Regions from separate parts of the Lederbergia graminis genome, predicted to be linked through region 1. Evidence: riboswitches for the same ligand, from Rfam matches in the RefSeq annotation. Region 1 holds a riboswitch; each other region holds the start of a gene.
The links. A riboswitch is a leader RNA that binds a small molecule or an ion and turns the genes downstream of it on or off. The one in region 1 is predicted to bind S-adenosylmethionine.
Positions count from the first base shown of each region.

Region 2: it holds a riboswitch for S-adenosylmethionine, as region 1 does, so the genes downstream of both, ACFPM4_RS20425 (O-acetylhomoserine aminocarboxypropyltransferase/cysteine synthase family protein) here and ACFPM4_RS04165 (methionine biosynthesis PLP-dependent protein) in region 1, are expected to answer to the same signal.
Region 3: it holds a riboswitch for S-adenosylmethionine, as region 1 does, so the genes downstream of both, solA (N-methyl-L-tryptophan oxidase) here and ACFPM4_RS04165 (methionine biosynthesis PLP-dependent protein) in region 1, are expected to answer to the same signal.

Region 1 covers NZ_JBHSMC010000001.1:808,579-811,862, reverse strand. The annotation lists gene ACFPM4_RS04170 (chitobiase/beta-hexosaminidase C-terminal domain-containing protein) at 1-554, shown strand, start outside; gene ACFPM4_RS04165 (methionine biosynthesis PLP-dependent protein) at 657-1,778, opposite strand; SAM riboswitch class I at 1,858-1,965, opposite strand; gene ACFPM4_RS04160 (hypothetical protein) at 2,297-2,944, shown strand; gene ACFPM4_RS04155 (M42 family metallopeptidase) at 2,970-3,284, shown strand, end outside.
Region 2 covers NZ_JBHSMC010000046.1:65,239-68,522, reverse strand. The annotation lists gene ACFPM4_RS20425 (O-acetylhomoserine aminocarboxypropyltransferase/cysteine synthase family protein) at 275-1,573, opposite strand; SAM riboswitch class I at 1,684-1,793, opposite strand; gene ACFPM4_RS20420 (redoxin domain-containing protein) at 1,907-2,506, opposite strand; gene cls (cardiolipin synthase) at 2,542-3,284, opposite strand, start outside.
Region 3 covers NZ_JBHSMC010000043.1:21,357-24,640, reverse strand. The annotation lists gene ACFPM4_RS19530 (MetQ/NlpA family ABC transporter substrate-binding protein) at 1-584, opposite strand, end outside; gene solA (N-methyl-L-tryptophan oxidase) at 615-1,766, opposite strand; SAM riboswitch class I at 1,891-1,996, opposite strand; gene ACFPM4_RS19520 (thioredoxin family protein) at 2,089-2,397, opposite strand; gene gcvH (glycine cleavage system protein GcvH) at 2,474-2,854, opposite strand; gene ACFPM4_RS19510 (arsenate reductase family protein) at 2,891-3,250, opposite strand.

The DNA of each region.
Region 1 (3,284 bases):
TCAATAATGTCGAAAGCTGGGATTATGCATTAAACCTGTTTCAAGAACAAGGCTGGAGTTATATAACTTGGACATATAAAGTAACTGGTATTGGTAGTAGTTGGGGGTTGTATACAGGTAATCCTACAAAAGTTGATATCTTTACTGATAGTGAAGAAGTTATAAAATCAAAATGGAGTAATGTTACAACTGTTAATTCGTATACACGCAATGACAAAATTGCTAATATAGTTCGCAAATACTCTAATAAGTATCAACTTCCGTATGTTAAAGAAATAATTCAACAAGTAGAAATAACGAATAATGGTTTTCGCAATTCATTATTAGCTCAGTTGGCTAATGCGGAACGGCATTTTTCAAAAGCAAAAAGTTTCTTAGCAAAGGGGAATGAAAAACAATCAAATCATTTTGAGTCAAAAGGATATGAAAATCTGGAGAAAATAAAAGATAAAATCATGAAAGATACTGGAAAACATATTGATGAAAAATCTGCAAATACTCTTATTAATTTACTAGATACTGTAATTAATAATCGTAGTATTTTAATAGAATAAACGCATAAAAGAGCAGAAATCATAGCAATGATATCTGCTCTTTTTTATTATTGGTTATAGCAATCTTTATTTTCTACGCTGAGGCGCATGAATATTTTACTATTATAAGCTTTGGTGTACTTCTTTACTTAATAATGTAAAGACTTGTTGTAAATCAGCAATTAAATCCTCTACTTCTTCCACACCAACAGAAAACCTTAATAAACGATTATCAACACCACGTCGGTTTCGATCTTCTTCTGGAATATCAGCGTGTGTTTGAGTAGAAGGATAGGTAATAAAGCTTTCCACACCACCTAGGCTTTCTGCAAAGGTAATTAATTGCAGATTTTCAAGGAACGGAGCTATCCATTCGCTCTTTGCTAGACGGAAAGATACCATTCCACCTTTACCAGCGTATAGGACATCTGTTACTAAAGGTTCTTGTTCTAAATACTCTACAATTTTTTTTGCATTGTAGTCATGTTGTTTCATACGTAAATGTAGTGTCTTAAGTCCTCTTATTAATAACCAACAGTCTGATGGGGAGAGAGTTGCTCCAATCGCATTATGGTTAGTAGCTAATTTATCACAAAGCTCTTGCCCTTTTGCAACAACAATACCTGCTAGAACATCATTGTGGCCACCGATATATTTTGTTCCACTATGAATTACGATATCAGCACCTAAAGTGATTGGTTGTTGGAAATATGGAGTTAAGAATGTATTATCCACAATCAATAATAATTGATGACGGTTAGCAAGTTCAGCGTATTCCTGTATATCAATTTCCTGCATTAAAGGGTTTGTTGGTGTTTCAATAAAAAGAGCTTTCGTTTTATTCGTAATGAGTTGTTCTGTTTCCCGAACATCTTTAAATTCTGTATAAGTTGTTTTTATATTGTACATCTCTACGTATTGCTTTAATAAACGGTAAGTGCCACCATAAATATCATCAGGTACAATTAATTCATCTCCAGAGCGAAACAATGATAAAACTAATTGAATAGCTGCCATGCCAGTGCTACATGCAAAACCTGCATCTCCACCCTCTAGATTAGCAATTCCTTCTTCTAAAATAGCGCGTGTAGGATTTTTGGTACGTGAATAATCATAACCAGTAGATTTACCTAGCCCCTCATGTTGATAAGCGGTAGATAAATAGATAGGTGTACTCACTGCACCTGTTTTAGGATCACTTTTATTACCTAACTGAACTAATCTAGTTTCTATTTTTTTCGTCATGTTTATCAGCCCTTTTAAAATGAAGTTATAAAAAAAATGGACCTTCTATAAGAAGAAGATCCATTTGATTGAGTCATTCTTCTTATCTTTTAGGCATATTTCTGCCTATTGGAATTAGCACCTTTGCCAATATGACCGGTTGCTGAGACATCTTAGGGCCAATTCCCTCCGCCTCTCTTGATAAGATTACGTATTAATTTATTGGTCCAATTTTCATTATTCTATTATAATTTTCGGAAATATGCAATAGATTTCTATTAAAAAACTTACAATGCCATGACATTGCAGTTTATGATTATTTACAGCGAAATACTTGGATTTAGCAGCGATTGTTTCTCCATATTTGATGGCCTTTCGAGAGGAAACACAAAGATTTATGGTATCGCGAATCACATATCAATGCTTAATCTCTTTCTTTTTTAAAAATGAAGAAACTTAAATAGAAAAGAAATAGATTGTATTGTAAAATATAAATTATAAAGAATATTCATATTGCTTGGAAAGTGGAGTGAAGATTTTTGAAAAAGCCGCTAAGAGAAATATTAGCACCATTAAGTACAAAAGATAAGATGAAATATATTTGGGATTATTATCGTTATCATTTCATTATTGGGATAATAGTAATTGCAGTTCTCTCCTACATTATTTATGATGCAACATCCAAAAAGGAGGATGTATTAAATATCGTAATTACGAATGAATTAATATTCCCAGATGCAGTTCAACAGTTTGAAGAAAAAGTAAATAAAGCACTATTATCTGAAGATGAGCAAGATGATTCTCGTGTATTTATTCAAACATTACAATCTTCTGGCAACGATGCAAATATGCAAGTAGGAATAGATTTACAAAAGTTAACAGCTCAAATGGCTGCTGGTATGATTGACTTCTATATTATTGATGAAGAAGTCTTTCAGCAAATGAACGAAGAGAAACAAGTTCATTCTTTTCTCGAAATGAGTGGCTTAAAGGAACTTACATTTTCCGATGAAGAAGTTATTTATTCAAAGCATGATACTAATGATGTAGTAGGTATCAAAGTATCTGCAATTAATTTATTTGATGAAATTTTGCCTGAATCAGATAAAATACTATGTATTCCGATTACAACAAAGAATGAGGAATATATTGCTCGCTTTATTGAATTAATCAATTCCAACAACTAGATAGGAACAGTTAGGAGCTAAGAAAATGAATACAAATATTAATGTAAATGAAACTATGCAATTAATTAAAGAACTCGTTTCTATACCAAGTCCCTCGGGAAATACAAAAAGAGTTATCGATTTTTGTGAGCAATATTTAGCTAACTCGAAAATAGAAATGAAGCGAAATCGAAAAGGTGGCTTACTAATCACAGTACCTGGAGAAAATGATCAACAGCATCGGATGTTAACGGCTCATGTCGATACGTTAGGTGCTATGGTTAAGGAAATTAAAGCAAATGGACGTTTGAAACTTTCCATGATTGGCGGCTACCGCTGGAATTCGGTTGAAGGTGAATAT
Region 2 (3,284 bases), on a different contig from region 1:
GTCTTTTGAATGCTGAGCGGCCCCTTTTTGATGCTCGACGCTTCCTTTTCAACGCTGGGGAAGTTTTTTTCGATGATGGGTGTTCTTTTGGACACTGGGACTCTCCTTTTGTTCGCTCAGTCATGTCTTTTGAACGCTGGACGGACCCTTTTCGAAGCTCGTTGCTTCCTTTTCTACGCTGGGGAAGGTTTTTTCTATGATGGAAAGAATCCCCCTTATTAAAAATCAAAAAAGAACTAGAACATAAAATATGCTCTAGTTCTCTAGCATTCTATTATTTTACAGAAGTTGCTTCTACTGCTTTTGCAATTGCTTGATCAAGGTCTTCAGTAATATCTTCAATTGCTTCTAGACCAACTGCTAGACGAATTAATTCTTCTGTTACACCAACAAGTTTTAATTCCTCTGCATTTAATTGTTGATGCGTAGTAGAAGCAGGGTGGATGATTAATGATTTTGCATCTCCAACGTTTGCAACGTGAGAGAACAATTTCACGTTATCAATTGTTGTTCTACCAGCTTCACGTCCACCTTTAATACCGAAGTTAACAATCGCACCAGCACCTTTAGGGAAGTACTTTTTAGCTAACTCGTATGAAGGGTGATCTTCTAGACCAGGGTATGAAACCCATTCTACTGCATCATTTTTCTGTAAGTGTTCTGCTACTGCTTTTGCATTTTCTACGTGCTTTGCAATACGTAGGTGTAATGTTTCTAAACCTTGTAAGAAAATAAATGCATTGTCCGGACTTAAGCATGGTCCAAAGTCACGTAGCAATTGAACACGTAATTTTGTAGCAAATGCTGCATTTGGAATATCCACTCCAAAGCGAATACCATGGTATGTGTTGTCTGGTTCAGTGAAACCAGGGAATTTTCCGTTCGTCCAATCAAATTTACCTGCATCAACAACTACTCCACCGATAGCAGTTCCATGTCCACCAATCCATTTAGTTGCAGAATGGACTACGATATCTGCGCCCCATTCAATTGGATTTAATAAGTATGGTGTTGCAAACGTACTATCGACAATCAATGGAATACCATTCTCATGCGCAATATCAGCAACAGCTTCGATATCTAATACATGTAAACTTGGGTTACCAATTACTTCACCAAAGATAGCTTTTGTTTTTGGAGTAATTGCTTTGCGGAAGTTTTCCGGATCTTTTGGATCTACAAAATGAACTTTGATGCCATACTTCGGTAAGCTTACTGCAAATAAATTATATGTTCCACCATAAAGGTCTGTTGCAGCAACAATTTCATCACCTGCACCAGCTATGTTCAAAATAGAAAATGCGATAGCTGCCATACCTGAGGATAGAGCAACAGCTGCTGTTCCACCTTCTAGTAAAGCAACACGTTGTTCAAAAACATCTACTGTTGGATTCATGATACGAGTATATATATTACCTGTTTCTTGTAATCCAAATAATGCTTGTGCATGGTCTGTATTTTTAAATACATAGGATGTAGTGCGATATACTGGAACTGCTCTTGCACCTGTTTCATCCGGTTGTTGTGCACCATGAAGTAATAATGTTTCTGGTCTGAAGTTTTGTTCTGACATTGTAACGCCTCCTAAATTTGATTAAGTTGAGTAGAAAACTTGGATTAATTATTACAAAAACAGAAAGCCCTCTTCTTTGATAAGAAGAGGGCTTGATTTAACAGATCCCCATCTTATCTTCCAGACCGCTTCGACCTGTAGGAATTAGCACCTTTTCAGATAAACTCCTGAAGGTTGCCGGGCATCGCAGGGCCTATCCCTCCGCCGCTCTTGATAAGAATAATCCTAATATATTGATTTATGTAACTCTTGAAAACTAGTATATCTACAAACATTTACATTGTCAACTTTATTTTTGCATAATTTCTAAAAAAAGAAATAATATAGCATTTCTTACTTCATTTCCTTCACTAACCGTTCTATCATTTCCTCGTCCATTGGGCCAATTATCCGTTTATGAACAAGACCATTAGACTGTATTAAATAAGTAGTAGGAATAGCAATTCCTTTATACTTGTCCCATACGTCTCCTGATTGATCAAGTGGAATTGGAAATGATAATTTATATTCATCTATAAAATCGCTCACTTTTTTCTCTATATTGCTTCCACGCTCATTACTAGTTAAATTTACAGCAACAATTTCTACTTCATACTTATCTGCCTTTTTCTCGTAAAAGTTTTGCATATGAGGCATTTCGGCTTTACAAGGTGGACACCATGTTGCCCAAAAATTTAAGATTACTTTCTTGCCATTTAAATCTGATAATCTAACTGTTTCACCTTCGAGTGTCTTTAATTCAAAATCTGGAGGAATATCTCCTTCAGACACACCTTCTGCAAATGATCCTATACTTGTTTCATATGCAGCATCAATTAAAAATTCTTCCGCAGCTTGGTTATCCGCTTTCTTTTCTTTTGTATCTTGTATGACATGAAAGATTAATATGCCACAAAGTACTCCTAGCAAAAGAACTCCAAAGGTTTTCTTCATCCTTACAACCACCTCTGCTTCAACATAACCTCATATTATAAGATTGGAGATAATAAACGAGAAATAGACTCTTTGAATCTAATTCCTAGTGAACGATTTTTATATTCTTCCATTGTTAATTCTCGTGACTTTTCCATATCATTTCCAAATATGTTTACAAGCTCTTCTACTAATGCCTGGTCATATAGGAATGCATTTACTTCAAAGTTCAGTCGAAAACTTCTTAAATCAATATTCGCAGTACCTACTGTAGCGATTTTCCCATCTGCAATCATTGTTTTCGCATGAATAAAGCCGTTTTCATAAATATAGACCTTGCCACCTGTTTTTAACAATTCACCTACATGGGAATACGTTGCCCAATAGACGAAAGGATGGTCTGGTTTGTTCGGAATCATTAACCTTACATCAATTCCTGATAATGCCGCAATTTTTAATGCATCTAGTACACTTGCATCTGGAATAAAATAAGGTGTTTGTATATAAATATATTTCTTAGCTGAGGAAATAATTTTTAACATGCCATATTTTATTTGTTGCCATTCTGAATCTGGACCACTAGAAACAATTTGGATGTCTGTTTCACCTAACACTTCAAGCTTTGGAAACAGTCTTTCTGCATAGCTAATTTTATGGGTAGAAGCTTGATTCCAATCGAGGATAAAACGAGTTTGCAGGGCATAGACTGCATTACCACAAATTTTTAAGTGCGTATCGCGCCAATAGCCAAATTTTTTATTTAAGCCTAAATATTCATCCCCAATATTAAAGCCACCTA
Region 3 (3,284 bases), on a different contig from region 1:
TCAGAGTTAATAACAGATGCAGCTGCATCATCAAGTCCTCGAGCAGTTTGACCAGCAGCTACTGGTGTAATTTCAAAGTTCTTTGGATTTTCTACAATATTTTCTACTCCACCAGTTCCGTCGAAATCATCTTTTAATTTAATCAGCTCTGCTTTTTCTAGTAATAATAGTGCTCTTCCTAAGTTGGTTGGGTCATTCGGAATAATGATTTGGTCACCGTCTTTTAAATCATTAATATTATCTACTTTTTTCGAGTAAATACCCATCGGCCAAATATTTGTTGTACCAATTGCGGATAAATCAAGATCACGTTCTTTAATAAAGTTATCAAAATAAACTACTGTCTGGAATGCGTTGATATCTATTTCCCCTTCATCTAATGCGATGTTTGGTTTTACATAGTCATCAATTTTGATTACTTCTAATTCAATTCCTTCTTCTTTAGCAAGATCTTTTACTAAGTTCCATGTCGGTGCTTCTGATGTAGTTGTTCCAACTTTAATAACGCCATCATCTGATTTTCCACAAGCTGCAAGTAATAATGTAAATGCAATTAATAATACTGCTAATAATTTTTTGTTCATTTGTATGTCCCTCTTCTTCTATTAGATTTTTTAATTATTAAAACGATCTGGGTTAAACAAACTGATTTCTAAAGTTGGTTGCTGGCCAGTTGCTAACTGAGCACCAATTTTTCCAATAATAGGAGCAAATTTAAATCCATGTCCTGCCATTGGTCCTAATAATGTAACATTGGGTACACGAGATGATTTTCCAATTACAAAATGTTCATCTGGTGTATTTGTATAGAAACATGTTTTTGCTTTTACAGGAGTAGGAATAAGTCCTGGTAAATATTTTTTCACTTTTTCTGTCAGATTATTTAGATCTGATTCATGGATTTCCCTATCGACATCATTAGGATGATTCGCTTCTTCTCCACCATGATGGAAAGCTACTTTTACCGTCTTACCATCGATTGTTGGAAAACCATAGAAACCTCTTCCTTTACTTACTCTCGAAAAGATAGGGAATTTAACTGCTGTGAATTGCTTAGGATCTTCCGCTTCATACCACACCAAAACTTGCCTTTCTAATGTAACAGGTAAATTGATTTGTGGTAAAAGTTCTTTTGTCCAGCCGCCAGAAGCAACTACTACTTGATTCACACGGTATTGCTTGTCCGCTGTTCTAATCGTAACTCCATCTTCATCTGGCTCAATAGCAGTAATCGGGCTCTCAGTGAATACCGTTCCACCAAGCTCTTCTCCTCTATTAACTGCTGTTTCAATTGCGAGCTCAGGTTTTACATAACCAGCTAATTCTTCATATATCGCAACTTGATAGTCTTGAAAATTTATTTGTGGGTAAACCTTTCTAGCTTCTTCCCCAGTATATTTTTTATGTGGGAGATGATATGTTTTAACACTTTCTTGAACAGTCGTAATGAACTCTCCGTCTGCAGGACCGAACATTGTCCCACCATTTTCAATATAGAGTTCTACTCCTGTTTCTTTTTCAAGTTGTCTCCAAAGTTCTCTTGCTTCTTGAAGTAGTGGTACATACTCTACTCCTTCGCCATAAGCCGTACGGAAAATCCTTGTTTCCCCATGTCCAGCTCCTTTGTCATGACCTGGTCTATAACGGTCAAATCCTACTATATTAACTCCCATACTAGCAAGCTGCCAAAATGCGAAACTACCCATGGATCCTAATCCTACAACAGCTACATCCCAATCTACTACTTTGTCATTTTGTGTACTCAATTGATCCCCTCATTTCATGAATGTACTTTCGCTTATAAGAGTGTGAGCGGAAATTAATTATACTAGAAAAACAAAAATGCCATTCTGCAAGATGAACAGAAAGGCACTAAATATTAAAATCCCTCTCTCATCTTCCAAAGCAAAAAGCTTTGTGTGATTTGGCACCATTTCACTATTGTGACGGTTGCCGGGCTTCATAGGGCACATCCCTCCACCTCTCTTGATAAGATAAACAAGATATTAAGTTTTGTAAGTATGAAGATTATACTATCACATGCTTATTTCCCAGTCAATATGTCGAATTTATTTTTTTACAAAAACTTTAACAATATTGTGAAATAATAGAGTGCAAGTAAGGAACCGATTGAAATGCATAAATCTTTTCTTTCATCTCTCCGTCTACCATTACTATTAAGCAAGGAACACTCTCAATTTTAAAAAGTTCGGCTGCTTCTGGAATATAATTTAAATCTGATTGCAGAAATGGAATTTGGGGTAACATCAATTCCACAACTGATAACATTTTACCTGCAACTTGGCACGTTCCGCATAATGGGGTGTAGAAATATAATATTGCGGTTTGTTTATTTTCAATGATTGTATGAATCTCTTCTATTGAAACAGCGTCCATATATAGACCTTCCTTTTTTTACCCATTATAAGGAAAAAATACACCATTGCAAGTTCATGGTGTATTTCTTCACTTTTTATTGGCTAGTCATTTTTTTATATTCTTCAGCATTCATGAGTTTTTCTTTTTCACTTGGGTTTGTAGGTTCAATTACGACTAACCATGCCTTGTCAAATGGAGAACTATTCACTAGTTCTGGACTATCATCTAAATCATCATTAACTTCTACAACTTTCCCACTTAAAGGAGCATACAGTTCGGAAACTGTTTTTACGGACTCTACACTTCCAAATGGTTCGTCTGCCTTAATTTCATCTCCCACTTCTGGAAGTTCAACAAACACGATATCCCCCAGCTCATCTTGGGCAAAATCAGTGATTCCAATTCTTACTTTATCTCCTTCTTCTTTTACCCATTCATGTTCGTCGGAATAAAGTAATCCTGTCGGTGTATCCATCAAAATCCCTCCATATGTATATGTATCTTTAGAATACTACTTACCCCAAGTCTGTTCAAATTCTACCTCTTTGAATCCTACGGTAACTTTTTCTCCATCCGTGACAATTGGACGCTTAATTAACATTCCATCACTAGCAAGGATGTCTAGCAACTCTTCTTCTGTAGCGTTTTTCACTTTATCTTTTAATCCAAGCTCTCGATATTTTACCCCACTAGTATTGAAGAATTTTTTTAACTCCATACCACTATTTTGGTAAATTTCTTTTATTTCTGCGCTAGTAGGCGTATTTTCTACTATATGAATCTCCTTGTATTCTAGTCCATGATTTTCTAACCATTTCTTAGCTTTTCTGCAAGTTCCACATGGAGGATAACTATAAATGGTAAGAGACAATTTTAACACCTTCCTTTTTATTTTATTGTACATG